Regions from separate parts of the Kitasatospora sp. NPDC051914 genome, predicted to be linked through region 1. Evidence: predicted binding sites of a transcription regulator. Region 1 holds the regulator's gene; the other holds the start of a gene.
What was found. The regulator HrcA, encoded in region 1, represses chaperone genes, less so after heat shock. The targets are predictions, from matches to a motif close to TTNGCACTCNGNNNNNCNGAGTGCNAA.
Positions count from the first base shown of each region.

Region 2: the regulator HrcA is predicted to act here: its motif matches at 4,322-4,348, upstream of AB0M03_RS29810 (FmdB family zinc ribbon protein).

Region 1 is NZ_JBFAXX010000009.1:3,702-19,382, reverse strand. Features, by position in the region: gene AB0M03_RS08330 (PhoH family protein) at 1-163, opposite strand, end outside; gene AB0M03_RS08325 (ribonuclease Z) at 468-1,388, opposite strand; gene AB0M03_RS08320 (histidine triad nucleotide-binding protein) at 1,390-1,749, opposite strand; gene AB0M03_RS08315 (PDZ domain-containing protein) at 1,886-5,125, opposite strand; gene AB0M03_RS08310 (16S rRNA (uracil(1498)-N(3))-methyltransferase) at 5,230-5,979, opposite strand; gene dnaJ (molecular chaperone DnaJ) at 6,030-7,169, opposite strand; gene hrcA (heat-inducible transcriptional repressor HrcA) at 7,242-8,282, opposite strand; gene htpX (zinc metalloprotease HtpX) at 8,541-9,461, shown strand; gene AB0M03_RS08290 (hypothetical protein) at 9,481-10,065, shown strand; gene AB0M03_RS08285 (DUF3097 domain-containing protein) at 10,139-10,966, shown strand; gene hemW (radical SAM family heme chaperone HemW) at 11,023-12,252, opposite strand; gene AB0M03_RS08275 (AMP-dependent synthetase/ligase) at 12,310-14,208, opposite strand; gene AB0M03_RS08270 (ABC transporter ATP-binding protein) at 14,491-15,681, shown strand, end outside.
Region 2 is NZ_JBFAXX010000055.1:1,973-17,653, reverse strand. Features, by position in the region: gene AB0M03_RS29825 (penicillin acylase family protein) at 1-843, opposite strand, end outside; gene AB0M03_RS29820 (potassium/proton antiporter) at 1,065-2,549, shown strand; gene AB0M03_RS29815 (MFS transporter) at 2,892-4,226, shown strand; gene AB0M03_RS29810 (FmdB family zinc ribbon protein) at 4,359-4,652, shown strand; gene AB0M03_RS29805 (hypothetical protein) at 4,952-5,248, shown strand; partial or broken gene AB0M03_RS29800 (MscL family protein) at 5,365-5,736, shown strand; gene AB0M03_RS29795 (hypothetical protein) at 5,806-6,060, opposite strand; gene AB0M03_RS29790 (sigma-70 family RNA polymerase sigma factor) at 6,191-7,072, opposite strand; gene AB0M03_RS29785 (phosphatase PAP2 family protein) at 7,564-8,505, shown strand; gene murJ (murein biosynthesis integral membrane protein MurJ) at 8,807-10,816, shown strand; gene AB0M03_RS29775 (N-acetylmuramoyl-L-alanine amidase) at 11,066-14,431, shown strand; gene AB0M03_RS29770 (right-handed parallel beta-helix repeat-containing protein) at 14,512-15,681, opposite strand, start outside.

The DNA.
Region 1 (15,681 bases):
GCAGCACCAGCATCATCTCGTTGAAGAGCTGCTCGACCAGCCTGACCTCGGAGCGGTCTCCGGTGGCCGTCACCTCGTTGCCGCGCACATGGATGTCGGTCTGCGGAAAGCCCTGCTCGATCACTCGCAGGAGCGAGTCGGCGGCACCCAGCAGAGTCACCATCGGGTGCTTCTCAGGGATCACGATCCGGGTGCTGGCCTCCGCCTCGCGGCGCGGCTGTCCGTTGGTACGGGTCTGCGGTGTGTCACTCATGGGTCGGCGCGCGGCCTGCCTCATCCCCATCCGTCGTCTCGGGGTGCAGCTCGGGGTCTCCGAGGTCACCAGGGTACGCCGCACGGGCCCTCCGCCGGAGGGCAGGGGCGGTGCGGCACCGCCCGCGGCGGCCGGATTCGATGGTGGGCCACTCGTCCGGACCACGCGAATGGTTTTCCGCTCCGAGGTGTCCCATCAGGGGTGTCCCGTGCCCCTACGACCGGCGGCGGGGGACCGGGATGCGGGCCAGGTCCTCCGCGACGACGATCTCGCCGTCGAAGTGCTTGCGGGCCTCGGCGAGGTGCTGGTCGAGGACCGGGTAGCGCTGCGAGAAGTGGGTGAGGACGAGGGTGCGGACGCCGGCCGCGGCGGCGACCCGGGCGGCCTGGGTGGCGGTGAGGTGCCCGTGCTCGCCGGCGAGGTGGGCGTCGGCGTCCACGAAGGTGGCCTCGATGACCAGCATGTCGACGCCTTCGGCGAGTTCTCCGACGCCGTCGCAGAGCCGGGTGTCCATGACGAAGGCGAAGCGCTGGCCGGGGCGGGTCACGCTGACCTCGTCCAGGGTGACGGTGCGGCCGTCGACCTCGATCCGGCCCTGCTGCTGGAGGGTGCCGACGGCGGGGCCGCGCAGGCCGAGGGCGGCGAGGCGCTCCGGCAGCATCCGGCGGGAGTCCGGTTCGGCGAGGCGGTAGCCGAACGACTCCACCGGGTGCGACAGCCGGACGGCGGACAGCTCGAAGGGGGCGCCGGGCGCCGGCAGCGGGCCGGGGTCGAGGATCGGGCGCTGCCGGAGTTCGGCCGTCTCGTGGAAGGCGGAGGCGTACCGCAGCCGGTCGAAGAAGACCTGGCCGGAGGCCGGGTAGTAGGCGTCCACCGGGTGCGGGACGCGGTCGAGGTTGATCCGCTGGACGACGCCGGCGAGCCCCAGGCAGTGGTCGCCGTGGAAGTGGGTGACGGCGATCCGGGTGATCTGGGTGGCGGAGACCCCGGCGTGCAGCATCTGCCGCTGGGTGCCCTCGCCCGGGTCGAAGAGCAGGCCCTCGCCGTCCCAGCGCAGCAGGTAGCCGTTGTGGTTGCGGTGCCGGGTGGGCACCTGGCTGGCGGTGCCGAGGACGACGAGTTCGCGCTGGGACACCTCAGACCATGCCCTCGCGCAGCTGCACGCCGCCGAGCACGTGCACGTGGGCGTGGAAGACGGTCTGGCCGGCGCCGGAGCCGGTGTTGAAGATCATCCGGTAGCCGTGGCCGTCGATCTTCTCGTCCTCGGCGACCCGGCCGGCCTCGACGAGGAGCTCGGCGGTGATCTCCGGTTCGGCGGCGGCGAGCGCGGCCGCGTTCGGGTAGTGCACCTTCGGGATGACCAGCACGTGGGTCGGCGCCTGCGGGTGGATGTCGCGGAAGGCGACGGTGCGCTCGGTCTCCCGCACGACGGTCGCCGGGATCTCCCCCGCCACGATCTTGCAGAACAGGCAGTCGGGCTGGGCCTCGCCGGCCATGGCGTTCTCCTTGCGGTGGTGCTGGTCCTTCTGACGGTCCGCAGCCTAGGGCATCCGCCGTGGCCCTGAGGGCAGCGGCCGCCCCGGGGCGCGGGGAGGGAGGCTCCCCGTGCCCCGGGCACGGCCGGGCCTGCCGCTACAGCTCCGGGATCGCCGGCGGGGTCTTCGCCGGCCGCTCGGCGAGCGCCTCCAGCGCCAGCCGGACGCCCTCGGCGAGCTGCGGGTCGCGGCCGTCCGCCCAGTCCTGCGGCGCGCAGTCCACCACCACGTCCGGGTCGACGCCGTGGTTCTCCACGCCCCAGCCGTAGCCCTCCAGCCAGAAGGCGTACTTGGGCTGGGTGACGGACGTGCCGTCGACCAGCGCGTACTTGCTGTCGATGCCGATGACGCCGCCCCAGGTGCGGGTGCCGACCACCGGGCCGATGCCGAGCGCCTGGATCGCCGCGTTGACGATGTCGCCGTCGGAGCCGGAGAACTCGTTGGCGAGCGCCACCACCGGGCCGCGCGGGGCGTCCCCGGGGTACGGCTCGGGGTTGGCCAGGTCGCGGCCGCGGTCCCAGCCGACGATCCGCCGGTTGAGCTTCTCGACGATCAGCTGGGAGGTGTGGCCGCCGCGGTTCTCCCGCAGGTCGACGACGACGCCCTCGCGGGCCAGCTCGACCCGCAGGTCGCGGTGGAGCTGCGCCCAGCCGGAGGAGACCATGTCGGGCACGTGCAGGTAGCCGAGCCGACCGCCGGAGCGCTCGCGGACCTCGGCGCGGCGGCCGGCCACCCAGTCGTGGTAGCGCAGCGCCTCGTCGTCGGCGAGCGGGACGACCACCGGGTGGCGGTGGACGCCGTCCTTGCCGGCCACGGTGAGCTCGACCGGCTGGCCGGCGGTGCCCGCGAGGAGCGGGGCCGGGCCGGTGACCGGGTCGACCGGGCGGCCGTCCACGGCGAGGACGGCGTCGCCGGGGCGGACGGCGGCGCCGGGGGCGGCCAGCGGCGAGCGGGCCCGCGGGTCGGAGGACTCGCCGGGCAGGATGCGCCCGATCCGCCAGAGGTCGCCGTCGCGGACGAGGTCGGCGCCGAGCAGGCCCTGCCGGCGGGCGGACTCGGTGCCGCGGCCGGGCGGGGTGACGTAGGCGTGCGAGGTGCCGAGTTCGCCGACGGTCTCCCACAGCAGGTCGACCAGTTCGTCGTGGCTGCCGAGGCGCTCCACCAGCGGGCGGTAGCGCTGCAGGACGCCGGCCCAGTCGACGCCGTTCATGTCGGCGCGCCAGAAGTTGTCCCGCATGATGCGGCCGTTCTCGTCGAACATCTGCCGCCACTCGGCGGCCGGGTCGACGGTGACCCGGACCCGGGCGAGGTCGACGTCGACCTCGTCGTCCTCGCCGGCCTTCTGGTCGGCGGGGACGATCCGCAGCCGGGACTCGTCCAGCACCGCCAGCCGGGAGCCGTCGCCGCTGACCGCGTAGCCGTCCAGGGCGCCGACCAGCTCCTCGGCGCGGCGCTTCTTGAAGTCGAAGCGCTCCAGCACCGGGCGGGGGTGGTCCTCCTCCAGCGAGGCCGCGGTGTCGCCGAGCTCGCCGAGCAGCGGCAGCCGCGTCCAGACCACGCCCTCCTTGGTGGCCCTCAGGCTGCCGAAGGAGCCGCCCTCGACCGGGAAGGGGAGGATGCGGTCGGCGATGCCCTCCAGGTCGACCCGGGTGGCGGCGGGGGCGCCGTCCTCGGTGTCCGCGCCCTCCTTGGCGTCCTTGCCGGACGGCCTGCCGTCCTCCTCCTCGCCGCCGACCGGGCGGCCGGCCCGCTGCGGGCCGAACGGCGACGGGGTGTCGGCGGCCAGGGTGATCAGGTAGGGGCGGCAGCCGGTCGGGAACGACAGGTCGAAGGAGTGCGCGTCGTAGACCGGGTCGAAGCTGCGCACCGACAGGAAGGCCAGGTGCTTGCCGTCGGAGGTGAAGGCCGGCGCGTAGTCGACGAACCGCTGCTGGGTGGCCTCGCTGACGCTGCGGCTGGTCAGGTCGGCGAGCATGATCTGGCGCAGCGACCAGGCGCCGAGCGCCGGGCTGGACCAGGCCAGCCAGTTGGAGTCCGGGCTGAAGACCAGGCCGGTGGCCTCGCCGTTCTCGCTGCGGGCGAGCTCGTGCACGGTGCCGTCGGAGAGCGCGACGAGCAGCACCCGGCCGTCGTGCGAGGCGACGGCGAGCTGCCGGCCGTCCGGCGAGACGGCCAGGTCGAGGACCCGGCCGAGGCCGCCCGCGGCCAGCCGGCGCCGGTCGGCGGCGAGCACCGCGGGCGCGTACTCGAGCGCGTCGTCGCCCTCGGCGTCGGTGACCCAGACGGCGCCCTGGGTGCCGTCGGCGCCGGGCACCACGCGGGCGAGGCGGGCGCGGGCGCCGGGGGTGGCGTCCAGCACCCGGGCCGGGCCCTCACGGTGCGTCAGCCAGTGCACGGTGCCGCGGACGACGACCGCGCTGGCCCGGCCGGTGCGGTCCGGGGCGACGGCGTCGAGCCGGCCGGCGGCCGAGACCGGGTGCGGCTGGCGGCGGGTGCGCGGACCGGCGAGCCGGACGTCCAGGCGGCGCGGTTCGGCGCCGTCCAGGTCGTCGAGCAGCCAGAGGTCTCCCCCGCTGTGCCAGACCACCCGGGTGCCGTCGGTGGTGGCGTTGCGGGCGTAGAACCCGCCGTCGCTGTGCCGGCGCAGGTCGGAGCCGTCGGGGAGGCTGGAGTACAGCTGCCCGGTGCCCTCGTGGTCGGAGAGGAAGGCGATCCTGGAGCCGTGGGGCCCGCCGACCCACAGCGGCGACTCGATGTTGCCGTCCAGGCCGGTGTGCAGCCGCTCGAAGTCCCGCTCGCCGATCCACAGCTTGCCGGTGGTGCCGCCGCGGTAGCGCTTCCAGTGCGCGGGCTCCCGGCTGAAGGCCGACAGCAGCAGCACGCGGTCGCCCTCCGGCTCGAAGGCGAGCCCGCCGACCGGCCCGTACGGCAGCCGGGCCGGCTCGCCGCCGTCCAGCGGGACGGCGAAGGCCCAGGTGCGGCGCAGGGTGGCCTGGCCGGCGGTGGTGACGGCGACCGGGCGGCCGTCGGCCGTCCAGCCGCGCAGCGCGGTGCGGGCGCTGCCCCAGTGGGTGAGCCGCCGGGAGGGGCCGCCGTCGGCGGGGGCGACGTGGATCTCCGGTGCGCCGTCCCGGGTGGACGTCCAGGCGACGTGCCTGCCGTCCGGCGAGAAGCGCGGGTGGCTGACCGGCGTCTGGTCCGCCGTCAGCCGCCAGGCCCGGCCGCCGTCCAGCGGAGCGAGCCAGACGTCGTCCTCGGCGACGAAGGCGACCAGGTCGCCGTGCAGGTGGGGGTGGCGCAGGTAGGCGCCCTGGGAGGTGCTCTGCGGTTCGGTCACAGCAGCACCCTAGGCACCGCCGCGCCACCCCGCAGGGGGTTTCTTCTTGAGCGTACGAACCCGGCGCGAACCGGCCGCCCGCGCGCCCCGCAGGCGGGGAGGAGTCAGGACCAGCGGCCGGTGCGGCCGAGCAGCAGGGCGCCGGCCGCCACGCCCGCCGTGGAGGTGCGCAGCACCGACGGGCCCAGCCGGTACGGTGCGGCGCCCGCCCCGGCGAAGGCGGCCAGTTCCTCCGGCGAGACGCCACCCTCCGGGCCGACCACCAGCACGATGTCGCCCTTCTCCGGCAGCGCCGCGGTGGCCAGCGGCTCGGCGCCGTCCTCGTGCAGCACGGCGGCGAAGGCCGCCGCCGACAGTACCGGCGCCAGCTGACGGGTGGTCACGAGGTCGTGGACCCCGGGGAAACGCAGCCGCCGGGACTGCTTCCCGGCCTCCCGCGCGGTGGCCCGCCACTTGGCGAGGGCCTTGGCCCCCCGGTCGCCCTTCCACTGGGTGATGCAGCGGGAGGCCGCCCACGGGATCACCGCGTCGACGCCGACCTCGGTCATGGTCTCCACCGCGAGCTCGCCGCGGTCGCCCTTGGGGAGGGCCTGGACGACGACGATCCGCGGGCCCGGCTCGGGCTCCTCGCGGACGGTGTCCACGGTGACGTCCAGCGCGTCCTTGCCGTGCACGGCGGTCACCGTGCCGTCGACGCCGAGGCCCAGCCCGTCGGCCAGGGTGATCGCCTCACCGGCCTCCAGCCGCTTCACCGCGACCGCGTGCCGTCCCTCGGGCCCGTCCAGCCGCACCACCGCACCGGCCACGGCCCCGGCCAGCACCGCACTCTCGACGACGAACACCGGCGCAGTCATGACGGGGGCTTCCTTACGAGAGTGAGTACCGAAGGGGCGCGCGGTGGCTCCTACCGGCCGTTGAAGGCGTCCTTGAGGCGGGAGAACAGGCCCTGCTGGCCCGGTGCGAACTGGCCGGACGGGCGCTCCTCGCCGCGCAGCATGGCGAGCCGCCGCAGCAGCTCCTCCTGCTCGGGGTCGAGCTTGGTCGGCGTCTGCACCTCGACATGCACTATCAGGTCGCCCCGGCCGCCGCCGCGCAGGTGCGTGATGCCGCGGCCGTGCAGCGGGATCGACTGCCCGGACTGGGTGCCGGGCCGGATGTCGACCTCCTCCAGCCCGTCGAGGGTCTGCAGCGGCACCTGGGTGCCGAGGGCGGCCGCCGTCATCGGGATGGTGACGGTGCAGTGCAGGTCGTCGCCGCGCCGCTGGAACACCGCGTGGCTGGTCTCGGCGATCTCCACGTACAGGTCGCCGGCCGGGCCGCCGCCGGGGCCGACCTCGCCCTCGCCGGCCAGCTGGATGCGGGTGCCGTTGTCGACACCGGCGGGGATCTTGACGGTGAGGTTGCGGCGGGCGCGGACGCGGCCGTCGCCGGCGCACTCCGGGCACGGGGTCGGCACGACGGTGCCGAAGCCCTGGCACTGCGGGCAGGGGCGGGAGGTCATGACCTGGCCGAGGAAGGACCGGGTGACCTGGGAGACCTCGCCCTTGCCGCGGCACATGTCGCAGGTCTGGGCGGAGGTGCCCGGTGCGGCGCCCTCGCCGGAGCAGGTGGTGCAGGTGACGGCGGTGTCGACCTGGAGTTCCTTGGTGGTGCCGAACGCGGCCTCCTCCAGGGTGATCTCCAGGCGGATCATGGCGTCCTGGCCGCGGCGGGTCCGCGAGCGCGGGCCGCGCTGGCCGCCGGCGGCGCCGAAGAAGGCGTCCATGATGTCGGAGAAGCCGAAGCCCGCGGCGCCGAAGCCGCCCGCGCCCGCGCCGCCGCCGTTGGGCGACAGCGGGTCGCCGCCGAGGTCGTAGACCTGGCGCTTGGCCGGGTCGGAGAGCACCTCGTAGGCGGCGTTGATCTCCTTGAACCGCTCCTGGGTCTTCGGGTCCGGGTTGACGTCCGGGTGCAGCTCACGCGCGAGGCGACGGAACGCCTTCTTGATCTCGTCCTGCCCCGCATCCCGTCGGACGCCGAGTACCGCGTAGTAGTCCGTGGCCACCAAATGCTCCGCTTGTTCCGCCTCTAGAAGGTGCTTGCGTTCGACCGGCTGCGCTCGTTGCGCAGCCCGCTGTTACGACTCGGCCAGGATCTGACCCACGTACCGTGCCACCGCCCGCACCGCCCCCATTGTGCCCGGGTAATCCATCCGGGTCGGACCGATCACACCCAGCTTTGCCACGCTCTGGTCGCCCGAACCGTAACCGACGGAGACGACGGACGTGGAATTGAGGCCCTCGTACTCGTTCTCCCGGCCGATCCTGACCGTCATTCCGGACTCCGCGGTCTCACCCAGCAGGCGCAACAGCACCACCTGCTCCTCCAGTGCCTCCAGCACCGGCTGGATGGTCAGCGGGAAGTCGTGCCCGAAGCGGGTCAGGTTGGCCGTGCCGGCCAGCATGATCCGCTCCTCGTTCTGCTCGGCGAGGGTCTCGAAGAGCGTCGCCAGCACGGTGGAGACGATCGGCCGGTCGCCGGGCTCGAAGGCGTTGGGGAGGTCGTCCAGGACGGAGGGCACGTCCGGCAGCCGGCGGCCTGCGGCCTGGGCGTTGAGCCTGGCCCGCAGGTCGGCCAGCACGCTCTCGCCGACCGTGCCGGGGCAGTCGACGATGCGCTGCTCCACCCGGCCGGTGTTGGTGATCAGGACGAGCATCACCTTCGCGGGTGCCAGTGCGACCAGCTCGACGTGCCGGACGGTGGAGCGGGTCAGCGACGGGTACTGCACGACCGCGACCTGGCGGGTCAGCTGGGCGAGCAGCCGGACGGTGCGGGCGACCACGTCGTCGAGGTCGACGGCGCCCTCCAGGAAGTGCCGGATGGCCCGGCGCTCGGGAGCGGTCATCGGCTTGACCTCGGCCAGCCGGTCGACGAACAGGCGGTAGCCCTTGTCGGTGGGGATGCGGCCGGCGCTGGTGTGCGGCTGGTGGATGAAGCCGTCCTCCTCCAGCGCCGCCATGTCGTTGCGCACCGTCGCCGGGGAGACGCCGAGGTTGTGCCGCTCGACGAGGGCCTTGGAGCCGACCGGCTCCTCGGTGCCCACGTAGTCCTGGACGATCGCGCGCAGCACGGCGAGCCTGCGCTCGTCGAGCGGGCGGACGCTTGGACGCGTGTCGATGAGACGCTCGTCGACCCTGCGCTCGTTGGCCACGGGGCACGCACCTCCGTCTTCGCCCGTTGGACCTGGTGACCGTCCGGTTCCCTGGCACTCTGGATGGCAGAGTGCCAGGACCGTACCTGCCAGTGTAAGTGCCCGACCCCGACGGCTGGAACGGGCCTCCCACGTGATCCTCGACCGATCCGGCGGGCGCGTCCCGTGCCCCGCCCGGCGGCCGGTGGCAGCATCGAAGGCGAGCGAGTTACCGAAGGAGCAGCGATGTCGTCGACACGGCAGCACTCCCGCTTCGCACCGGACCGCGGCCTGACCGGCCGGATGGTCACCACCATGTTCCTGATCGGCCTGGTCTACGTGGGGTTCACCGGGCTGCTGATCGTCCTGCTGCGCGGTGCCTGGCCGCTGATCCTGGTGCTGTCCGGCGGCCTGTTCGTCGCGCAGTTCTGGTTCAGCGACAGGATCACCGAGAAGGCGATGGGCGCCCACGAGGCGTCGCCCGAGGAGTACCCGCAACTGCACGGCACGATCGACCGGCTCTGCGCGCTGGCCGACATGCCCAAGCCGCGGGTGGCGGTCGCCCGCAACGACATGCCCAACGCCTTCGCCACCGGCCGCAACCCGCAGAACGCGGTGGTCTGCGTGACCACCGGGCTGCTGCGCCGGCTGGAGCCGGAGGAGCTGGAGGGCGTCCTCGCGCACGAGCTGTCGCACGTCGCGCACCGGGACGTGGCCGTCATGACGGTGGCCGGCTTCCTCGGCGTCCTGGCCGGCGTGATGACCAGGGTCGCGCTGTACGGCGGCTTCCTGGGCGGCAACCGCAACAGCAACGACCCGAACACGGCGATCGCGCTGATCGTCGTCCCGCTGGTCAGCATGGTCGTCTACGCGCTGAGCTTCCTGCTGACCCGGATGCTGTCGCGCTACCGGGAGCTGGCCGCCGACCGCTCGGCGGCGCAGCTGACCGGGCGGCCGAGCGCGCTGGCCTCCGCGCTGACCAAGGTCACCGGGCAGATCGCCGCGATCCCGACCGAGGACCTGCGCAAGGCGCAGCCGTACAACGCCTTCTACTTCGCCCCGGCGCTGAACGCGCGGGAGGCCGCGTCCCAGCTGTTCTCCACCCACCCGTCGCTGGAGCAGCGGCTGGCGCAGCTGGCGAAGATCTCCGCCGAGCTCGGCCGCTGACGGCCCGGAGAGGACGGTCATGGGATTCCTGGACACCCTGCTCGGGCGGAGCAAGCCGGTGAAGCCGGACCTGGACCAGCTGTTCGGCATCCCGTCCGCCGCGCTCACGCTGGAGGCGGCGGCCGGGTTCCTGCCGACCGGGCTGGGCTCGGTCTGCTTCGCGGCCGTCGAGGGCGGTGCCTTCGAGGAGGTGAAGCGGCAGGTCCGGGCGCTGCTGGACGCGGACACCGACCGCGGCGGCGTCCCGGTGGAGGCCTCCCGCGACGACTACGGGTACTCGTGGCTGCTGGCCCGGCACACGCCGGAGGAGCTGCCGGACCTGGTCAACGACCTGCACGCCGTCAACAGCGAGCTGGAGGCGCACGGCTTCGGCCCGCAGCTGCTGTGCTCCCTGGTGGGCTTCAAGGACGCCGAGGGCCGGTCGCTGGCGCTGGTGTACCTGTACAAGCGCGGCAGCTTCTACCCGTTCGCGCCGGTGCCGGGCGGCGGGGAGAAGCGGAACAGCCCGCTGGAGCTCCAGGTGAAGGCGATGCTCGGCAACGACCTGCGGATCGAGCAGGAGCTGTCCCGGTGGTTCCCGGTCTGGGGCGCACCGGGGCTGTGACGGGCGCACGGCGGCCCGGCGCGCCGTAGGCCGGACGGGGGATGCGCGGGCGTCGGGCTCGTACACTCCGTCCATGCGCAGCAGGCAGTACGGCCCCGACCTGACCCCGCCCTGGAAGCGGCAGCAGCCGGCCCCGGAGGTGGCTGCCGAGCGGGACCTGGTGGTCGAGGAGGCCGCGACCGGGTTCTGCGGGGCGGTGGTGCGCTGCGAGAAGACCGCGGAGGGCCCGACGGTCACCCTGGAGGACCGGTTCGGCAAGCACCGGGTGTTCCCGATGGTGGAGCGCGGCTTCCTGCTGGAGGGCCGCGTGGTGACCCTGGTGCGGCCCGCGGGGCCGGCCCCCGCGCGGGCGCCGGGCCGCACCGCCTCCGGGTCGGTCGCGGTGCCGGAGGCACGGGCCCGGGTGGCCCGGGAGTCGCGGATCTACGTCGAGGGGCGGCACGACGCCGAACTGGTCGAGCGGGTGTGGGGCGACGACCTGCGGATCGAGGGCGTCGTCGTGGAGTACCTGGAGGGCGTGGACGACCTGCCGGCGATCGTGGCCCGGTTCGGGCCCGGCCCGGAGCGCCGGCTCGGCGTGCTGGTCGACCACCTGCTGCCGGGCACCAAGGAGCACCGGATCGCGGAGCAGGTCTCCGGCGGCTCGGTGCTGGTGGTCGGCCACCCGTACATCGACGTCTGGCAGGCCGTGAAGCCCGCCTCCGTGGGCATTCCGGCGTGGCCGGAGGTGCCGCGCGGGGAGGTGTGGAAGGAGGGCGTCTGCCGCCGTCTGGGCTGGCCGGTGGACCCGCCCGCGGCCTGGCGCCGCATCCTCGCCTCGGTCGACTCGTACCGGGACCTCGATCCCGCCCTCCTGGGCCGCGTCGAGGAACTGATCGACTTCGTGACCGCCACGGACTGACCGAGTGGGCGGACCCCTCAGGGGCGCGGTCCCCGCGCCCCTGAGGGCGGGCCCGGCTAGTCGACCAGGTCGCGGACGACGGCGTCGGCGAGGAGGCGTCCGCGCAGGGTGAGGGCGGCGCGGCCGTCGGCGTGCGCGGCGGGGTCGAGCAGGCCCTCCTCCAGGGCGTGCAGGGCGGCCTTGCGGCCGTCCTCGGTGAGGAGGTCGAGCGGGCAGCCGTCGACCAGCCGCAGCTCCAGCAGGATGCGCTCGACCCGGCGGTCCTCCTCTGCGAGGACCTCGCGGCCGAGGGCGGGGGTGCGTCCCTCGGCGAGGGCCCGGGCGTAGGCGGCGGGGTGCTTGGCGTTCCACCAGCGGACGCCGCCGACGTGGCTGTGTGCGCCGGGGCCGGCGCCCCACCAGTCGGCGCCGGTCCAGTAGAGCTCGTTGTGGCGGCAGCGCCCCTCCGGGGTGGTCGCCCAGTTGGAGACCTCGTACCAGGAGTAGCCGGCCCGGCTCAGGGCGTCCTCGGCGATGAGGTAGCGGTCGGCGTGCACGTCGTCGTCGATCATCGGGAGTTCGCCGCGGCGGACGCGGGCGGCGAGCCGGGTGCCCTCCTCGACGATGAGGGAGTAGGCGGAGACGTGGTCGGGGCCGGCGCCGATCGCGGCGTCCAGGGAGGCCCGCCAGTCGTCGTCGGACTCGCCGGGGGTGCCGTAGATGAGGTCGAGGTTGACGTGGTCGAAGCCGGCCTCGCGGGCCTCGGCGACGCAGGCTTCGGGCCGGCCGGGGGTGTGGTGGCGGTCGAGGACCTGCAGGACGTGCCTGCGGGCGCTCTGCATGCCGAAGGAGATCCGGTTGTAGCCGCCCTCGCGGAGCTCGGCCAGGTAGGCGGGGCCGACCGACTCCGGGTTGGCCTCGGTGGTGACCTCGGCGCCCGGGGCGAGCCCGAACTCCTCGCGCAGTGCGGCGAGCATCCGCACCAGGTCGTGGGCGGGCAACAGGGTGGGGGTGCCGCCGCCGAGGAAGACGGTCCGCACGGGCAGGTCGGTGTCGCCGAGGACCTTCCGGGCGAGCCGGATCTCGGCGATCACGTTGTCGGCGTAGGTCTCCTGCGAGGCGACCGCGCCGGAGGAGCGCAACTCGGTGGCGGTGTAGGTGTTGAAGTCGCAGTAGCCGCAGCGGCTGGCGCAGTACGGCACGTGCAGGTAGAAGCCGAACGGCCGGCTGCCGAGCCCGGTGAGGGCGTGCGCGGGCAGGGAGCCGTCGGACGGCACCGGTTCGCCGTCGGGGAGAGCGGAGGGCATACCCCCCATTGTCCCGTACGGCCCGGGTTGCCCCGGAGCCGTACGGGACGGCGGGTGTCAGGCCTCGTTGGAGCCGGCGTACATCTCGGTGATGGCGTCGGCGTACTCGCGCTCGACCACCGGGCGCTTGATCTTGAGGCTCGGGGTCAGCTCGCCGTGCTCGACGTCGAGGTCGCGCGGCAGCAGGGTGAACTTCTTGATCGTCTGCCAGCGCTGGAGCTCGCCGTTGAGGCGCTGGACGAACCCGTTGATCAGCTCGTTGGTCTCCGGTGCGGCGACCACCTCGGCGTAGGACTTGCCGGCCAGGCCGTGCTCGGCGGCCCACGGCATGATGACCGTCTCGTCGAGGCCGATCAGCGCGGTACAGAAGTTGCGCTGGTTGCCGATGACCAGGACGTTGCTGACGAACGGGCAGACCGCCTTGAACTTGCCCTCGACCTCGCTCGGCGCGACGTACTTGCCGCCGGAGGTCTTGAACATGTCCTTCTTGCGGTCGGTGATCCGCAGGTAGCCGTCCTTGTCGAGCTCGCCGATGTCGCCGGTGTGGAGCCAGCCGTCCGGCTCCAGCACCTCGGCGGTCTGCTCGGGCAGCTGGTGGTAGCCGCGCATGACGCCGGGGCCGCGGAGCAGGATCTCGCCGTCCTCGGCGATCCGGACCTCGGTGCCGGGCAGCGGCAGGCCGACCGTGCCGACGCGCGTCGCGCCGTCCCGGTTGACGGTGGAACCGGCCGAGGTCTCGGAGAGGCCGTAGCCCTCCAGGATCGGCACGCCGGCGCCCATGAAGAAGAAGCCGATCTCGGGGGCGAGCGCGGCGCTGCCGGAGACCGAGCCGCGCATCCGGCCGCCGAACGCGGCGCGGATCTTGGCGTACACCAGCTTGTCGGCGACCTTGTGCTGCAGGGTCAGCCCGAACGGGGCGGTGGCCCTGCCGGTGGCGATCTGGTTGGCCTGGGTGGTGCGCGCGTAGTCGCGGGCGACCTTGGCGGCCCACATGAAGATCTTGTACTTGGCGCCGCCCTCGGCGCGGGCCTTGCCGGCGATGCCGTTGTAGACCTTCTCGAAGATGCGCGGGGCGGAGGCCATCAGGGTGGGCCGGATCGCGGGCAGGTTGTGGATGATCCGGTCGACCCGGCCGTCCACGGCCATCACGTGGCCGGTGGCGATCTGGCCGGAGATCAGCGTCTTGCCGAAGACGTGCGACAGCGGCAGCCACATGAACTGCACGTCGTCGGAGCGCAGCAGCCCGCTCTGCTCCTGGGCCAGGCCCTCGTACGCCCAGCAGTCGTGCACCAGGCGCACGCCCTTGGGGCGGCCGGTGGTGCCGGAGGTGTAGATGAGGGTGGCGAGCTGCTCGGGCTCCAGGGCGTCGACGGCCTTCTCGACGGCGTCCGGGTGGTCGACGAGGTAGGCCGCGCCGCGCTCCTCCAGCTCCGCCAGGGTGATGACGGTCAGTCCGGCGGTCTCCGGGGTGCCGGCCGGGGCGTCGAAGAGGATCACCGTCTCCAGCTCGGGCAGCTGGGCCTTCTCCTCGACCGCCTTGGCGAGCTGCTTCTCGTTCTCGGCGAACATCGCCCGACTGGCCGAGTTGCGGAGGATGAACGCCGTTTCGTCGGCGTTGGTGCTGGGGTACACGGTGGTGGTGGCAGCACCGGCGCACATGTTCCCGAGGTCCGCGATGATCCACTCGACCCGGGTGGTCGAGGAGATCGCGACGCAGTCCTCGGACTCGATACCCAGCGACATCAGGCCTGCCGCCACTGCTCTGACCCGCTCCGCGGTCTGCGCCCAGGTGAGTGAGCGCCACTGCTCTGCGCCGGGCGCACCGTCCGCGGCGTGCTCGTCGACCGGCACCGGGTAGCGGTACGCCTCACCGTCGGGTGTGGCCTTTACCCTGCTGAGGAAGAGGTGGGCCACAGAGGGCGGACGCCGCTCGATCATGGACTGCGCGGAACTCAACGAGGACCTCCGGGGGGCGGGTGGCCGAGGGTGAGGGACGGGCGGCCGTGGGGGCAGCCGAACCGGCCCGCCTTGTTAACCAGCAAGTAACAAGAAACCAGGCAGCAGCCTAGGGCGTGAGCGGCCGTTCCGTAAGGGGGTCGGGACAGCTGGCACACCTTCGGACCTGCAGTGCAGACGCGGTCCGCCCCGGCGATAAGGGCGGTCCTAGCACGAAATACCCAGTCGCGAGTAGACCTAAATGAGGATGCGCGCATCCGCGTCGAGGACGAGAGTGTCACGGTGCTGATCAGACTCTTGAGGGCCCACCTATGGCCCTACCGCCAACCGATCCTGCTGCTGGTGCTCCTCCAGCTCGTTTCCACCCTCGGAGCCCTGTACCTGCCCACGCTGAACGCCGACATCATCGACAACGGCGTGATCAAGGGCGACACCGGCTACATCCTGCGGATCGGCGGCGTGATGATCGTCGTCTCGCTCGCCCAGGCCGTCTGCTCGATCATCGCCGTCTACTACGGCGCCCGCACCGCCATGGGGGTCGGCCGCGACATCCGCGCCACCGTCTTCGACCGGGTGCAGAGCTTCTCCGCGCGGGAGCTCGGCCAGTTCGGCGCGCCCTCCCTGATCACCCGCACGACCAACGACGTCCAGCAGGTCCAGATGCTGGTGCTGATGGCGTTCACCCTGATGGTGGCAGCACCCATCATGTGCGTCGGCGGCATACTGATGGCCCTCAACCAGGACGTCCCGCTCTCCGCCCTGCTGCTCGCCGTGGTACCGCTGCTCGGCATCGTCGTCGTGCTGCTGGTCCGCCGGCTGCGCCCGCTGTTCCGCGGCATGCAGGAGCGCATCGACGGCGTCAACCGCATCCTGCGCGAGCAGATCACCGGTATCCGGGTCATCCGGGCCTTCGTCAAGGACGGCCACGAGCAGGACCGCTTCGCCGGCGCCAACCAGGACCTCGCCGACGTCTCGCTGCGGGTCGGCCGCCTGATGGCGTTCATGTTCCCCGCCGTGATGTCGGTGGTGAACGTCTCCAGCGTCGCGGTGCTCTGGTTCGGCGCCCACCGGATCGACAGCGGCGAGATGCAGATCGGCGCCCTGACCGCCTTCCTGTCCTACCTGATGCAGATCCTCATGAGCGTCATGATGGCCACCTTCATGTTCATGATGGTGCCGCGCGCCGAGGTCTGCGCCGAGCGCATCCAGGAAGTGCTCACCACCGAGCCCAGCCTGGCCGCCCCCGCCGTGCCGGTCACCGAGCTCGACGGCCGCGGCCGGCTGGAGCTGCGCGACGTCGAGTTCCGCTACCCCGGCGCCGAGGCCCCGGTGCTCCGCGGCATCGACATCCTCGCCCGCCCCGGCGAGACCACCGCGATCATCGGCTCCACCGGCTCCGGCAAGTCCACCCTGCTCGGGCTCGTCCCCCGGCTGTTCGACGCCACCGGCGGCCAGGTGCTGGTCAACGGCGTG
Region 2 (15,681 bases), on a different contig from region 1:
GCGGCTCTGGGTGGTGCCGGCGGTGCTGTTGCCGCCGCTTCCGGCGGTGCCGGTGGTGCCCGTCGTGGTGGCGCCCGCGGAGGCGGTGTCGCCGGCCGGACGGTAGGTGCCGTCGGCGGCGAGGCTGCCGGCCTTGACGATGGTGCCGTTGCGGTCGAACGGGTACGCCGGGTAGAGCTGCTCGATCTCCTCCTGCTGGAAGTTCTGCGCCAGCAGCGAGCGGTCGACCTCCTCGGTGAGGTTGCCGGAGAGGTTCCAGGCCATCGCCTTCAGCCAGGCCACCGAGTCGACCGGGGTCCACTTCTCCGGCTTGTAGCCGCTGGTCACCGCGCCGAGCAAGGCGTACTCGAGGGAGGCGCCGGCCCCGCCGGGGTGCTCGGCGAGCCAGGCGTTCACGCCGTCCGCGTAGGCCTGCAGGTACTTCTTGGTCTCGGCGGACAGGACGGTGTCGTACTCCTGCTGCGCGACCTGGCGCCAGCCCATGGTGCGCAGGAAGGCGTCCTTCTCGACCTGGCCGGAACCGAACATTTCGGACAGCCGGCCGGCGGTGATGTGCCGTCGGACGTCCATCTCCCAGAAGCGGTCCTGGGCCTGCACGTAGCCCTGGGCGCGGAAGAGGTCCTCGGAGGTGTCCGCGTAGAGCTGCGGCACGCCCTTGTCGTCGCGCTTCACGTCGACCGGGGCGGCCATGCCGGAGACCCGGACGGTGCCGGTCAGCTCCGGGAAGGACGCCCGCACGGTGTGGACCGCCCAGTATCCGCCCCCGCCCAGCCCGGCGATCAGCACCACGGCCAGCACGATCACGATCAGACGGGCGCGCCGGAACTTCTTCGAGCGGGGCATCTGGGTCCTTGACTGGGGTCGTGGCGGCGGTGACAGCTCACCACATTAGGTCGGCTCAGGTGGCGGACGTGCACCGGGGACGCCCACGGTTGGAACAGAGGGGACGATACCCCGGCCGGGCGACCGGGAGGGAAGGCCGAGGGGCCTCATTCAAAGATCAAGTAAAATGTTAGACTGAGTAACGACTCATCAGCCCCTCCTGCCCACCGAGGTGCCCCTGCGTGACCGTCGACCGCCTGAACGCGTTCCTGCTCGAGTTCTCCGCGATCCTCCTGGTCGCGGTGGTCGCCGTGCGCATCTCCACCCGCTCCGGGCTGCCCAGCCTGCTGATCTACCTGGGCATCGGCGTCGCCCTCGGCCACAACGGCCTCGGCCTGGTCTTCGACAACGTCGCCCTCGCCCAGGTCCTGGGCTACGCGGCGCTGGTGGTCATCCTGGCGGAGGGCGGCCTGAAGACCAGCTGGCGGGCGATCAGACCGGTGATGCCCGCCGCCACCGTCCTGGCCACGTTCGGCGTGGCCGTCAGCGTCTTCGTGACCGCCGCCGGCGCCCACTGGCTGATCGGCCTGGACTGGCGCACCGCCCTGCTGCTCGGCGCGATCGTCTCCTCCACCGACGCCGCCGCGGTCTTCTCGGTGCTGCGGATGGTGCCGCTGCCGCGCCGGCTCACCGGCCTGCTGGAGGCGGAGTCCGGTCTGAACGACGCGCCGGTGGTCATCCTGGTCGTCGCCTTCGCCACCGCAGGCCCGGCCGACCCCTGGTACGTGCTGGTCGGCACCATCATCGGCGAGCTCGCCGTCGGCGCCGCGGTCGGCTACGCGGTCGGCCGGCTCGGCGCCTTCGGCATCAAGCACGTCGCCCTGCCGTCCTCGGGCCTCTACCCCATCGCCGTGATGGCACTGACCGTGCTGGCCTACGCGGGGGGCTCGCTGCTGCACGGCTCCGGCTTCCTCGCCGTCTACACCGCAGCGGTGATCCTCGGGAACTCCAAGCTCCCGCACGGCCCAGCCGTCCGCGGTTTCGCGGACGGTCTCGCATGGATCGGGCAGATCGGCATGTTCGTCCTGCTCGGCCTGCTGGTGACCCCCAGCGAGATGGGCTCGGCGCTCGCCCCGGCCCTGGTCAGCGGTGCGGTCCTGGTCTTCCTCGCCCGCCCGGCCTCCGTCCTGCTCTCGCTCACGCCCTTCCGGCTGCCCTGGCGGGAGCAGGCGCTGCTCAGCTGGGCCGGCCTGCGCGGCGCGGTGCCCATCGTGCTCGCCACCATCCCGATGGTGGCGGCCGCGCCCCGGGCGCAGGAGGTCTTCAACATCGTCTTCGTGCTGGTCGTGGTGTTCACCCTGGTCCAGGGGCCGACCCTGCCGATGGTGGCCCGCGGGCTGAGGATCGGCGAGGGCGACCTCGGCCAGGACCTCGGCATCGAGTCCGCGCCGCTGGAGAAGCTGCACGGACACCTGCTGTCGGTCTCGCTCTCGCCCGAGTCGAAGATGTCCGGCGTCGAGATCGGCGAGCTGCGGCTGCCCAAGGGCGCGGCGGTCACCCTGGTCGTCCGGGAGGGCAGCAGCTTCGTGCCCGAGCGCACCACCATCCTGCGGGCCGGCGACGAGCTGCTGGTGGTCACCACCGAGGAGGTCGGCGAGGCCGCCGAGCGCCGGCTGCGCGCGGTGGACCAGGGCGGCAAACTCGCGGGCTGGCTGCGCGGACGGTGAGCCCGGGGCTCACCACCGGCGCGCGGGGTGTGAGATGCCTTGCATCGCAAGCCTGCACAGGCCCCGCTGCCATATAATCGATCGATACGGAAGATCTACACCTAGAAAACCCGCAACATCTGCCTGATGCAGAGTTGGCGCGACCGCTCGGCGGCCGCGGTCCGCAGCACACAGCCTGACGTCGGCGAGCGCACACCCCGCAGCCGGCCGGACCCGGTATCTACCCCGGTCGACGCGCGAGAGGACGACTCTCGGCGCCGTCGGGGCCCACCCGTTCCCCGGCGCGCTACCAGGCAGCAGGAAGGACCGACCGTGACGGCCCGCCGAACGGTCGAAGACCCCCTGTCCCCCGGCACGCCCGCGCCCGCCGCGCCCGCCCGGGTCGGATACGCGGCACTGCTCCGCACCCCCGGCGCCTGGACTTTCCTGGCCCCCGCCTTCGCCGCCCGACTGCCGTACGCCATGCTCAGCCTGGGCATCGTGCTGCTCGTCCTGGACACCCACGGCTCGTACGGCACGGCCGGTGCCGTGGCGGCCGTCTCCGCCGTCGCCCAGGCCGTGATCGGCCCGCAGACCGGCCGGCTCGCCGACCGCTACGGCCAGGCCGCCGTGCTGCTGCCCAGCGTCGCGGTGCACGCCCTGTCGGTGGGCGCACTGATCGCCCTGGCCCTCGGCCACGCCCCGGCGTGGGCGCTGTTCGCGGCCGCCGCCCCGGCCGGTGCCTCGGTGCCGCAGATCGGCGCCATGGTCCGGGCCCGCTGGGTCGCCCGGCTGTCGGACTCCCCGGCCACCCTGAACACGGCCTTCGCCTTCGAGTCGGTCACCGACGAGTTCACCTTCGTGGTCGGCCCGGTGCTGGCCACCGCCATCGCCACCACCGTCACCCCGTCCGCCGCGCTGATCGCCGAGGCGGCGCTGACCGTCGCCGGCGGCCTGGCCTTCGCCGCCCAGCGCGGCACCGCCCCGGCCCGCCACCCGCGCACCGCCGGCGGCCGCGGCCCGTCCGCGCTGTCCTCCCCCGGTGTCCGGCTGCTGGCCGCCTCGTTCCTCGGGGTCGGCAGCGTCTTCGGCGCCATGCAGGTCTCGGTGACCGCCTTCGCCGAGTCGGTCGGCCGCGGCGGCGCCAACGGCACCGTGTACGGCATCTTCGCCGGCGGCTCGATGCTCGCCGGCGTGCTGTACGGCCTGGTCGCCTGGCGCCGGCCCGCCCGGCAGCGGATGCTCGGCTGCTACGCCCTGCTGGTCCTCGGCTGCTCGACGCTGTGGGCCATGCCCAACCTGACCGCGCTGGCCGTGGCCGGCCTCTTCTGCGGCCTCGCCATCGCGCCCACCCTGATCACCGGCTACACCCTGGTCGAGACGCTCGTCGCGGACGGCGCCAAGACCGAGGCGTTCACCTGGCTCACCGGCGCCATCGGGCTCGGCCTCGCGGCCGGCTCGACCGTCGCCGGACTGCTGATCGACGCGGGCGGGCCCTCCACGGGCTTCCTGGTGCCGGTGGTCGGCGCGGGCCTCGGCCTGATCGCCCTGGTCGCGCTGCGCGGGCTGCTGGTCGCACCCGCGGAGGCCGTCGGCGGGGAGCCGCGGTCCGCGGTCGCCGCCGCCTTCGAACCGGCCGCGGCGGGCGGTGCCGGCGGTGCGGGCACGCGGGAACTGGTCGGCGCCGGGCGGGCCTGACGGCAGGCCGGCGGCGGCGCGGCCGGGCGGCCCGGTCCATCTCACACCCGGCATCGCTGGACTGTTCCAGCGGAATGCCGCATCATGGACGATCGTTAGCACTCATCAGGCGAGAGTGCCAGGAGGAAGCAAGTGCCCACGTACCAGTACCAGTGCACCGAGTGCGGCAACGGCCTGGAGGCGGTGCAGAAGTTCACCGACGAGGCGCTGACCACGTGCCCCGACTGCCAGGGGAAGCTCCGCAAGGTCTTCTCGGCCGTGGGCGTCGTGTTCAAGGGCTCGGGCTTCTACCGCACCGACAGCCGCTCCTCCTCCAGCAGCTCGGTGGGCTCGGGGTCGTCCTCGGCCTCGTCCGGCTCCTCGACGTCCTCCGCGCCGGCCGCCGCGTCCTCCGGGTCGACGGCGTCGGCTCCGGCCGCGAGCTGAGCCTTCGGCCACGGCGCACGGCAGAGCCCGGTACCACCGCCCCTCGGGGCAGGCGGCACCGGGCTCTCCGCATGTCCGGGCCCGGGTGCGGCCCGTCCTGCCGCTGTCCGGTGCAGTCCGTCCCGCCGCTGTTCCGTCGCTGTTCCGTCGGGTGGGACATTCCGCCGTCCGGGTGGCGGAGTTTTCCACAGGCCCGGGTTTTCCACAGGAATGGGCTGGGGAATTCCGGGGCCGTTGTGCCCGCCGCATTCTGGTTCCCGCGGGCCCGGCCGGGTCCGTACAGGACCGACCGAAGGCGGATGACCGCTGTGACCACCCACCCGGCTTCCCCGCTCCCGCTCCCCTTCGCCGTACCGCCCCGCCGGGAGGTGCCGGACTTCCCGCCCATCCGGCGCGGCTCCGGCGGGCGCCACCGGCTGCAGCAGGCCGTGCGGCACCGCCCGAGCGTGCTCGCGGCCGGGCTGCTCGCCGCGGCCACCGCGCTCGCCGCCGGGCCGCTGCGGCCCGGCCCGCACGCCCCGGCCGCCGCAGCGACGACCGCCGCCGAGCCGGCCTCCGCGCCCCGCTGTACCGGCACCGCCCCTCCGGTGGACTGAACCGACGGCGCCCCGGGCCCACCGGCGTGCCGAATTCCGACGCCGCCCGCACGCTGTGGTGTCGTTGCGGAACGAAGGGCTTCAGGGAATTCCTGTTCCGCTGAAACGTCGTCGATCTCGCGGTCGCCGTCGTGATCGGCGCGGCATTCACGAACATCATCAATGCGTTCGTGAAGGGCGGCATCAATCCGATCGTCGGCCTGTTCGGCACCAAGGACCTCGCGTCCTACCGGTCCTGCCTCAAGGGCCCCTGCCGACTGGCGCCCGACGGCACGGTCTCGTCCGGCATCTTCATCCTGTGGGGCGAGGTGCTCAGCGCCGTCGTGCAGTTCGTGATCACCGCCGCGGTGGTCTACTTCGTCTTCATCCTGCCGATGCTGCACCTCATGGCGAAGCGGAAGACCAGGGAGGAGGAGGTCCTGGAGGCGGAGGCGAAGGAGGTCGTCCTGCTGACCGAGATCCGCGACACCCTGGTGCAGCGCAGCTGACCGGCCCACGGGTCCGGCGGGCGGGCCCCGCCCGGGCAGTGGTGCTCCGGGCCGCGGCGCAGCCGACCGCTACTCGCCGTGGTGCGGCGGCCGCTGGCTCAGGTACCAGTCGAGCCCGCGGGACGCGCCGCCCTCGCCGGGGCGCTCACCCCAGCCGCGGTCGGTGTCGTCGCTGCTCTGCCGGTCCAGCGGGTCGCCGAACACCAGCTTCGGGGCCGGCTTCGCGGGCCGGGCCGCCGCGCTCCCGCCGGTGACCGCGTCCTTGCCGGGACGCCTGTCCCGGTCGGTGCCCCGCTCGTCGCCGCCGCCGTCCTGCTCGCCCATCGTCCCGCCTCCAGCTCTCTCGCCCACCAGCCTAGGGCGTGTCCCACGGCGGGCCGGACACCGCACGGCCCCGGTCCCGGGCAGTGCCCGGACCGGGGCCCGAGGAGTCGGCGCCCCCGGTGCCGACCGGTCAGGCCGCTTCGAACCCGGCGTGGTCGGCGATCTTCTTCAGCTCGGCCAGTGCGTGCTTCTCGATCTGGCGGATGCGCTCGCGGGTCAGCCCGTGCTGCTTGCCGACCTCGGTGAGCGTCCGCTCGCGGCCGTCCTCCATGCCGTAGCGGGAGCGGATGATCGAGGCCGTGCGGTCGTCGAGCCGCCCGATCAGGTCGTCGAGCTCCTCGCGGCGGAGCATCACCATGACGGCGTCCTCCGGGGAGACCGCGCCGGTGTCCTCCACCAGGTCGCCGAACTGCGTCTCGCCCTCGTCGTCGACCGACATGTTGAGGCTGACCGGGTCGCGCGCCCAGTCCAGCACGTCCTTGATCCGCTCCTCCGTGGTGTCCAGCTCGGCCGCGATCTCGGCCGGGTCGGCCTCACGGCCCAGCTCCTTGGACTTCTCGCGCTGCACCCGCCGGATGCGCCCGAGCTCCTCCACCAGGTGGACGGGCAGCCGGATGGTGCGCGACTGGTCGGCGATCGACCGAGTGATCGCCTGCCTGATCCACCACGTCGCGTACGTGGAGAACTTGAAGCCCTTGGCGTAGTCGAACTTCTCGACCGCCCGGACGAGGCCCGCATTGCCCTCCTGGATGAGGTCCAGCAGGGGCAGGCCGCTGCGCGGGTACCGGCGGGCCACCGCGACCACCAACCGGAGGTTGGACCTGATGAACACGTCCTTGGCGCGCTCCGCGTCCTCGGCTATCGCCTCCAGCTCCTCGCGCGTCACACCCTCGGGCAGGGCGCCCTCGTCCAGCAGGTGCTGGGCGTACACACCGGCCTCGATGCGCAGGGAGAGCTGGACCTCCTCGGCGGCGTCGAGCAGCGGCGTCCTGGCGATCTCGTCGAGGTACATGCCGACGAGGTCGCGGTCGGCCTCAAGGTTGGTCGGCCGGGCCGAGCGAGTCCGGTCGGCCCTGTCGCGAACGACGGCACGAGTGGCCATGCTTGCTCCCTTGCTGGATTGCCGGGTCTGGCGGCGACGCCCGCGCGGGGCTGCGCTGCTCATACAAGTGCGGGCCTCCTGGAGGCTCACACGTAACGATCCAACGCACAGAAATGGGACAACATTCCCAACTCACTCAGATTTTCGCGCCTCATGCAGTATCCTGTCGAATTTCACCCCGATTGTTGACGCTCCGTCACCGCACGCGCACCCGGCGCAATCGCCCGGCCTCCGCCCCGGCGCTCCCCGCAACGACCCGGCGGCATCAGGTCCAACGTCGGCAGGTGTGCCGACTCTTCCAACGAACGACACCGCCCGATCGCACCTTCTCCGCACAAAAGATGCCGAATCGCTATCCCGTCGGGTCCGCTCCGCACACCGGCGCTGGGAAGGTGACAGCCATGCACCCGTCCGCGCTTCCCGCCGTTCACCGGCCCGTCGCCCGACACGCCCTGTGGGCGCTCGGTGGCACGCTGCTGTTCGGCCTGCTGCTGGGGCTGGTGGCGAGCGGCTGGGCCCCGCTGGCACGACTGGACCAGCACTGGGTCGCGGCACTGCAGGGCTACGCCCGTCGGCACACCGCGTGGACGGCCTCGATGCAGACGCTCAGCGACATCGCCGGCACGGCGACCATGCGCGTGGTGCTGCTCGGTGCGGCGGTCTGGCTGTGGGCCATCAGGGCGCGCGTCCTCGCCGCCTGGGCCGCGGCGCAGGCGCTGCTCGGCTGGGCCGCGGCGGTGGGCCTCCAGGCGGCAATCGGCCGGGCCCGCCCGCACTTCGCGGACGCGGTGTCGCACGCCGAGGGCCCGGCCTTCCCCTCCGGGCACGCCACCGCCTCGGCGCTCACCTGCGCAGCGCTGGTGGCGCTGGCCTGGCCGCTGACCGGGCGGGCGGGCCGGATCTGGGCCTGCGGCGCGGCGGCGGTCACGGTGCTCGCGGTCGGCTGGAGCCGGATCGCGCTCGGCGTGCACTGGCCGAGCGACGTCCTCGGCGGATGGCTGGCGGCGGCCGCGCTGCTGGGCTGGGTGACGGTCGCGGTGGAACTCTGGCGTCCGGGCGCCCTGGCGCGGGACTTCCGCCGGGTGGACCGGCACACCGGGCCGCGCGTGCAGCGCGTCCTCGTCCGCGGCACGGCGCCGGACTCCACCGAGGAGGGCGCCGACGAGGACGGCTCGGGCGAGGAGGAGGCCGACGACTCCGGCGGGGGCTCCGGCAGTGACCCGGACAGGGGCTCCGACGTGGACGGCGACGGGAGCCCGCGGGCCGGCCGGGCCGACCGGACCCGGACGGCTCCGGGGCCCGGCGCGGTGGACGTGTCCCGTGTCCACCACCGCCACAGCTGACATGCAGTGAGAAAGGTCACACGATCGGGCGGCGGCCCGGCGGTGGAGGGACACGGATGACAACCGATCACCCCGAACGGCCCGCCACCTGTAGCGACATAACCGGACATAGCGTCGCAATCCACCACCCTTCGCGCCATCGCCACCTCCGGAGCCCCGATATCCTCCGTGGACGCAGGGCTGCCGCCCGGGGCACCGGACTCCCCAGGGAGTGCCGCGGTTTGGCAGACTGCTCCGGCTGGGTGCACCTGTGCGGAAGCCCCACAGCCCCACCGCCCAGGCACCGAGTGACGGGGGTCCGATGACCATGCACACCACGGGTGAGTCCCCCGACTCGTACGCGTACCCGGACCCGCCGACCATGGCGCTGCGTCCGATCCCGCCGCAGCAGCCGGAGGCCGGCCACGCCGGCGCCGCCGCGCAGCCCGGCGTCCCGCCCCAGCCCTCCGTCCCCGCCCAGCCCGGCGCCCCGGTCCACCCGGGCGTGCCGCAGCAGCCGGCCCAGCCCCCGCAGGCACCCGCCACCGTGCCGTCGCAGCGCCAGGGCGAGGCCCCGGCCGCTCCGGCGCCCTCGGCCGGCCGCAGCGGGCTGATCATGGCGATCGGCACGCTCTCCTCGCGCGCCCTCGGCTTCGTCCGCAGCGCCATGATCGTCGCCGCGCTCGGCGCCGCCGGACTCGGCGACTCCTTCAACGTCGCCAACTCGCTGCCCAACGTCGTCTACATGATGCTCATGGGCGGCGTGCTGGCCTCGGTCTTCGTCCCCGAACTGGTGCACGCCGCGCAGACCCACGAGGACGGCGGCGTCGCCTACACCGACCGGCTGCTGACCCTGTGCGGCGTCATCCTGGTCGTGCTGACCGTCGGCGCCTGGATCCTCGCGCCGACCATCGTCGACATCTACTCGAACTTCGACGGCGCACAGCGCGACCTGACCATCGCCTTCGCCCGGTACTGCCTGCCCCAGATCTTCTTCTACGGCGTCTTCACCCTGCTCGGCCAGGTGCTCAACTCGCGCGACAGGTTCGGCGCGATGATGTGGACGCCGGTGCTGAACAACGTCGTGGCGATCGCGGTCTTCGGCATCTACATCCTGGTCGGCAACGGCGCGGAGAAGGCCGAACAGATGACCGCCGGCCAGACCATGCTGCTCGGCCTCGGCAGCACGCTCGGCATCGTCGTCCAGGCCGTCGGCCTGCTGCCCTCGCTGCGCTCCTCCGGTTTCCGCTGGACGCCGCGGTTCGACTGGCGCGGCGCCGGCCTCACCAAGCCGATCCGCGCCGCGACGTGGGCGCTGCTGCTCGTCGTGGTCACCCAGCTCTCGTTCGCCGTGATCAGCCGGCTGAGCACCGGTGCCGGCGTCCGCGCCGAGGACGCCGGGCTGACGATGGGCCTCGGCAACTTCGCGTACACCAACGCCTACCAGCTCTTCGTCGTCCCGCAGGGCGTCATCACCATCTCGCTGGTGACCGCGCTGCTGCCCGGCATGTCCCGCGCCGCCACCCGCGGCGATCTGACCAAGATCGGCTCCGACCTGGCCGGCATGCTGCGCTCCTCCGCCGCGATGATCGTCACCGCCACGGTGCTGTTCATCGCGCTGGCCCCGCAGATCGCCGCGATCGCCTACGAGCACGGCAAGGTCACCCCGGCCAGCTCCTGGGTCATCGCCCAGGCGCTGATCGCCTTCGCGATCGGCCTGCCCGCCTTCTGCGCCCAGTACGCCCTGGCCCGCGGCTTCTACGCGATGGGCGACGCCAAGACGCCGTTCTGGCTGACCGTCGTCTCCACGACGGTCAACTCCGGGCTGTCCGCCGTCGCCTACTGGCTGCTGGACCCGCGCTGGATCATCATCGGCATGGCCCTCGCCCAGAGCATCGCCTGCCTGGTCGGCGTCGGCATCACCGGCTGGGCCCTCAGCCGACGGCTGCGCAAGCCCGTGCCGCAGGCCGCGGCGCCGGCGGCTCCGGCCGGGCCGGACGCGACCATGGTGCTCGGCCTGCGCCGCGGCAAGCAGCGCAGCGGGCTCGACGGCGGTTCGGTCATCGCCCTGCACCTGGCCATCACGGCGGCCTGCCTGCCGGGCGCGGCGGCCGCGGTGTGGATCGCGGGCCGGATCACCGACGCCGTCGGTGGCGGCCTGGTCGGCAACACGGTGGGCCTGGCAGCGGGCTCGCTGGCCGTCCTGCTCTCGCTGTTCGCCCTGGCCCGCCCGTTCGGTGCAGGCGCCGCAGTGGCCCCGCTCGCCCGCAAGCTCCGCATCCCCTACCCGGAGCCGGCCCCCGCCACGGGCAACGGCAAGCACCGCCGCTAGGAATCGCCAACGGCTCCGGGCGCAGGCCGACCGCAACTCCCCTCCGGCCTGCGGTACTTCAGTGCGCCCACGGGGCCGCTCGGGCAGCGCGGACCCCGGTGGATGGTGGGCGTCCGACCGAGTGCTACGTTCGCGTCGCCCTCCGTGCGACAGGCGCACCGGCCGCACCCCGGCCGAGTGCCCCCGCGGCGGGCTCCACATGGGTCCGGCCCCCACGGCCGGTCGGGTACGGAAGGTCCGCAGACTCCGTTGACTGCAGAACACAGAGCCGAGCGCGGCCCCGCCGGGGCCGCGCACCGCCGCAAGCACAAGCTGCGAATACCGCTGGCGATCACCGCGGCGGTCGCCGCCTCCGCCACCGGTTTCGCGCTCTTCGCAGGGGCCGACACGACGCCCGCCGCAGCGACTCCCGGTGCGGACGCACTGCAGCGCCAGTTCGCCGCCGCCGCGTCCGAGTTCAAGGTGCCGGAGAGCATCCTGCTGGCGCTCTCCTACCAGCAGAGCCGCTGGGAGTCGCACCACGGCGAGCCGAGCACCACCGGCAACTACAACGTGATGGGTCTGACCCAGGTCGACCCGGCGGCGGTCGCCAAGGCCATCGACGCCGGTCCCGGCCCCGAGGTGGACGGCCGCGGCGACGACGCCCCCGTCCGCAAGGACGCGCCTCCGGTGCAGGTCGAGGACGGCCCGGAGCTGCACACGCTGGACAAGGCCGCCAAGCTGATCGACAAGCCGGCGGACAAGCTGAAGACCGACCCGGCGCAGAGCATCCGCGGTGCCGCTGCCCTGCTGGTGAAGTACCAGAAGGAGGCCGGCAAGCCGCTGTCGAACGACCCGGCCGCCTGGTTCACCGCGGTGTCCCGGTTCAGCGAGTCCCCGGCCGGGGAGGGCGGCGACGACTTCGCCGACCGCGTGCTCGGCACCGTCCGCGCCGGTGCGAGCCGCGTGACCGCCGACGGCCAGCTGGTGACGCTCGCCGCGGCCCCGGCCGTCACCGCGGGCGACTCGGCGGCGCTGCGGCTGAGCTCCGCCGACAAGCAGACCTCCGTCCCGGTCGCTCCCCCGGTGCCGAAGCGCCCCTCGGGCAAGCCGGCCAAGCCGGGCAAGACCACCACGAAGGGCACCAAGACCGGGGCCGGCACGTCGGGCACCGCGTCCCGCGCCGCCACCACGGGTGCGCGCACCGCCCTGCAGGCGTCGTACAGCGGCGTGCAGACCTCGGGCGTGCCGGCCACCGGCGCGCTGACCGCCGACGCTCCCGGCCCGGTCGAGTGCCCCACCGGCCTCGGCTGCGACTTCAGGGCCGCCGCGTACGCGCCGAGGACCGCGACCTCCGGTCCGGACGACTACGGCAACTACACGATCGCGAACCGGCCGGCCGACGGCCAGCGGATCGACTACATCGTCATCCACGACACCGAGGGCGGCTTCGACAGCTCCGTCCGGCTGTTCCAGAACCCGGCCGCCCAGGCCAGCGCGCACTACATCGTGCGGTCCTCCGACGGCCACGTCTCCCAGCTGGTGAACACCAAGAACGTCGCGTGGCAGGCCGGCAACAAGACCGTCAACATGCACAGCATCGGCATCGAGCACGAGGGCTACGCCTTCCCGGCGAACAACGCGACCTGGTACTCGGAGCAGCTGTACCAGTCCTCCGCCTCGCTGACCCGCTACCTGGCCGACCGCTTCGGCGTCCCGCTGGACCGCCAGCACATCATCGGCCACGACGACGTCCCCGGCCCGCGCCAGCAGGACATCGCCGGCATGCACTGGGACCCGGGCACGTTCTGGGACTGGAACCACTACATGGACCTGGTCGGCGCCCCGGTCCGGGCCAGCACCGGCGGTCCGATCCTGGTCGGCGGCAAGGTCACCATCGCCCCTGCCTTCGACTCCACCAACATGCCTCCGGTGGACAACACGGCCGCCCGCCCGGAGAACTTCGTCTACCTGCGCACCTCCCCGAGCGCGAGCGCCTCGCTGATCAGCGGCGGCACCACCCAGGCCGCCAACTGGAAGGCCAAGGCGGTCGCCGGGACGAGCTACGTGGTCGCGGACCAGCAGGGCGACTGGACGGCCATCTGGTACGGCAGCGTGAAGGGCTGGTTCTACAACCCGAACGGCCAGAGCGCCGCCGCCGACAACCGCACCGGCCAGACCGTGCTCGTCCCCAAGGCCGGCCGGGCCTCCATCCCGGTGTACGGGCGTTCCTACCCCGAGCGCGCCGCCTACCAGCCGTACCCGGCCATCGACGCGATCTACGACTCGGCCAACCTCGCGCCGGCCGCCTACACGGCGACGATCCCGGCCGGGCAGGCGTACGTCGCGGGCGGCGACCAGCCGGTGTACGGCGACTACTACTACGCGCAGAACATCAACGGTGACGCACCGAACGACCGCACCCTGGTCGTCGGCAACGACACCTACTACCCGATCCGGTACAACCACCGGCTCGCGTTCCTGAAGTCGACCGACGTGGACGCGGTCACCGCGGCCACCCCCGCGCCGAGCGGCTACGCCCCGGTGACGCCGACCCGCCTGCTCGACACCCGGTACGGCACCGGCGCCCCCAAGGCGAAGGTCGGCCCGGGCGGCACCGTCGGGCTCCAGGTCACCGGCGGCGCCACCGGCGTCCCGGCGAACGCCACCGCGGTGATCCTCAACGTGACGGCGGTCGCGCCGAGCGCCGGCAGCTTCGTCACGGTGTACCCGGACGGCCAGCCGCGGCCGGTCGCGTCCAACCTCAACTTCACCGCCGGGCAGACGATCCCCAACCTCGTGGTGGTGCCGGTCGTCAACGGCCGGGTGAACCTGTACAACCAGTACGGCAGCGTCGACCTGCTGGCCGACGTGGCCGGTTACTACGCTCCGGACGGCAGCGCGAAGCTCACCACGATGACGCCGACCCGCCTGCTCGACACCCGGTACGGCACCGGCGCCCCACAGGGCAAGGTCGGCCCGGCGGGCACGCTCACCCTGGACCTGGCCGGCGTCCCGGCGGACGCCACCGGTGTGGTGCTCAACGTGACGGCGACCGGCCCCACCGCCGACAGCTTCGTCACCGTGTACCCGCACGGCAGCACGCTGCCCGTGGTGTCCAACCTGAACTTCCGGGCCGGGCAGACGATCCCGAACCAGGTCATCGTGCCGATATCCGACGGCAAGGTGGACCTGTACAACAAGGCGGGCAGCGTCGACCTGATCGCCGACATCACCGGCTACTACTCGCCGGCCGGCACCGCGAAGTTCACCAGCGCCGGCCCGAGCCGCCTGCTGGACACCCGCTACGGGACGGGCACCCCCACCGGCAAGCCCACCCGCCTGGGCCCCGACGGCACGCTGACCCTCACGGTCTCCGGCCGCGCCGGCCTGCCGACCACCGGGGTGACCGCGGTCGTCCTGAACGTCACCGCCGTACAGCCGACGGCGGGCGGCTTCGTGACCGTCTTCCCGGCGGGCACCGAGCGCCCCGGCGTCTCCAACCTCAACTTCACCGCGGGCCAGGTGATCCCCAACCTGGTCGTCGTCCCGGTGAAGGACGGCAAGGTGTCGTTCTACAACCGGTACGGCAACGTCGACCTGGTCGCCGACATCACCGGCTACTACACCGGCTGACGCGGCGGACCGGACAGCACGAAGGCCGTGGCCCGGCCCCCACAGCAGGGGGCCGGGCCACGGCCTTTCGATCTGCCCGGTCAGTGGTCGTAGTAGCCGTTCACGTCGACGATCACGTCCACGTTCGCCCAGCTGCCGTTGAAGAACTCCACCTGGCCGGCGTCGTCGGTCGCCACCACCGCGGCGTTCGGGACGGTCTGGTCCTTGACCCAGTTCAGGTTGGAGACCACGGGCCGCGCGGTGCCGTTGGGGTAGGCGGTCAGGAAGCCCGCCGCCACCGTGTTGGTGACGGTGAGGTTCATCGAGACCGCGGTGCCGTGCTCGATCGCCCGCAGGTGCAGCGTCTGGTTGCCGCCGATGGGAGCGGCCGGCTGCCACTCGCCCACGCCGGAGGCGAACCAGGGCTTGCGGGTGTCGATCACCCGGCTGGGCGCCAGCGCGTGGAACATGTCGCCGCCGGAGGCCGTGTAGTAGCCGGCCAGGTCGGCGATCACCTCGGCCGTGCCACCGCCGCCGCCACTGAACAGCGAGACCTTCCCGTCCTTCACCGGCACGGTGACCAGGTTGGGAACGGTCTGGCCCGCCGTCCGGTTGAGGCTGGAGGCGGTCGGGCGCTCATCACCGTGCGGGTAGACCGTGAGGTAACCGCGGTCGGTGGGCTTGGTGACGGTGACGTTGAGCGTCACCGCGCGGACGTCGGCGGGAAGGCCGGGAACGGCCAGGTCCAGCGTCTGGTTGGCCGCCAGCGGCGCCTTCGGGGCACCCGTCGCGTAGCGGGTGTCCAGGATGCGGCTCGGGCTCTTCGGGGTGAAGCCGGCACCCACGGTGGAGAAGTAGCCGAACAGGTCGGCGACGACGTGCACGGTGCCGCCGCTGCCGTTGTAGAAGGCGGCCTTGCCGTCCCTGGCCTGAACGGTCACCAGGTTCGCGGCCGTCAGGCCTGGTGTCCAGTTGAGGCTGGAGGCAGTCGGGCGCTCGTCGCCGTGCGGGTAGACCGTCAGGAAGCCGCGGTCGGACGGCTCGGTGACGGTGACGTTCAGGGTCACCGCGGTGACGCCGTTCGCCGGGACGCCGTGCACGCCGGTGACCGGGAGCTCCACCGTGGCGCCGGGCGCGACGGCCGTCGTGGTGCCGACACCGACCGCCTTGCGGGTGTCGAGCAGCCGGACGGGGCCGGTCGGGGTGTACCGGGTGCCGAAGTTCACCAGCTCGCTCGCACCGCGGTCGCGGCGGCCCGAACCGGTGCCGGT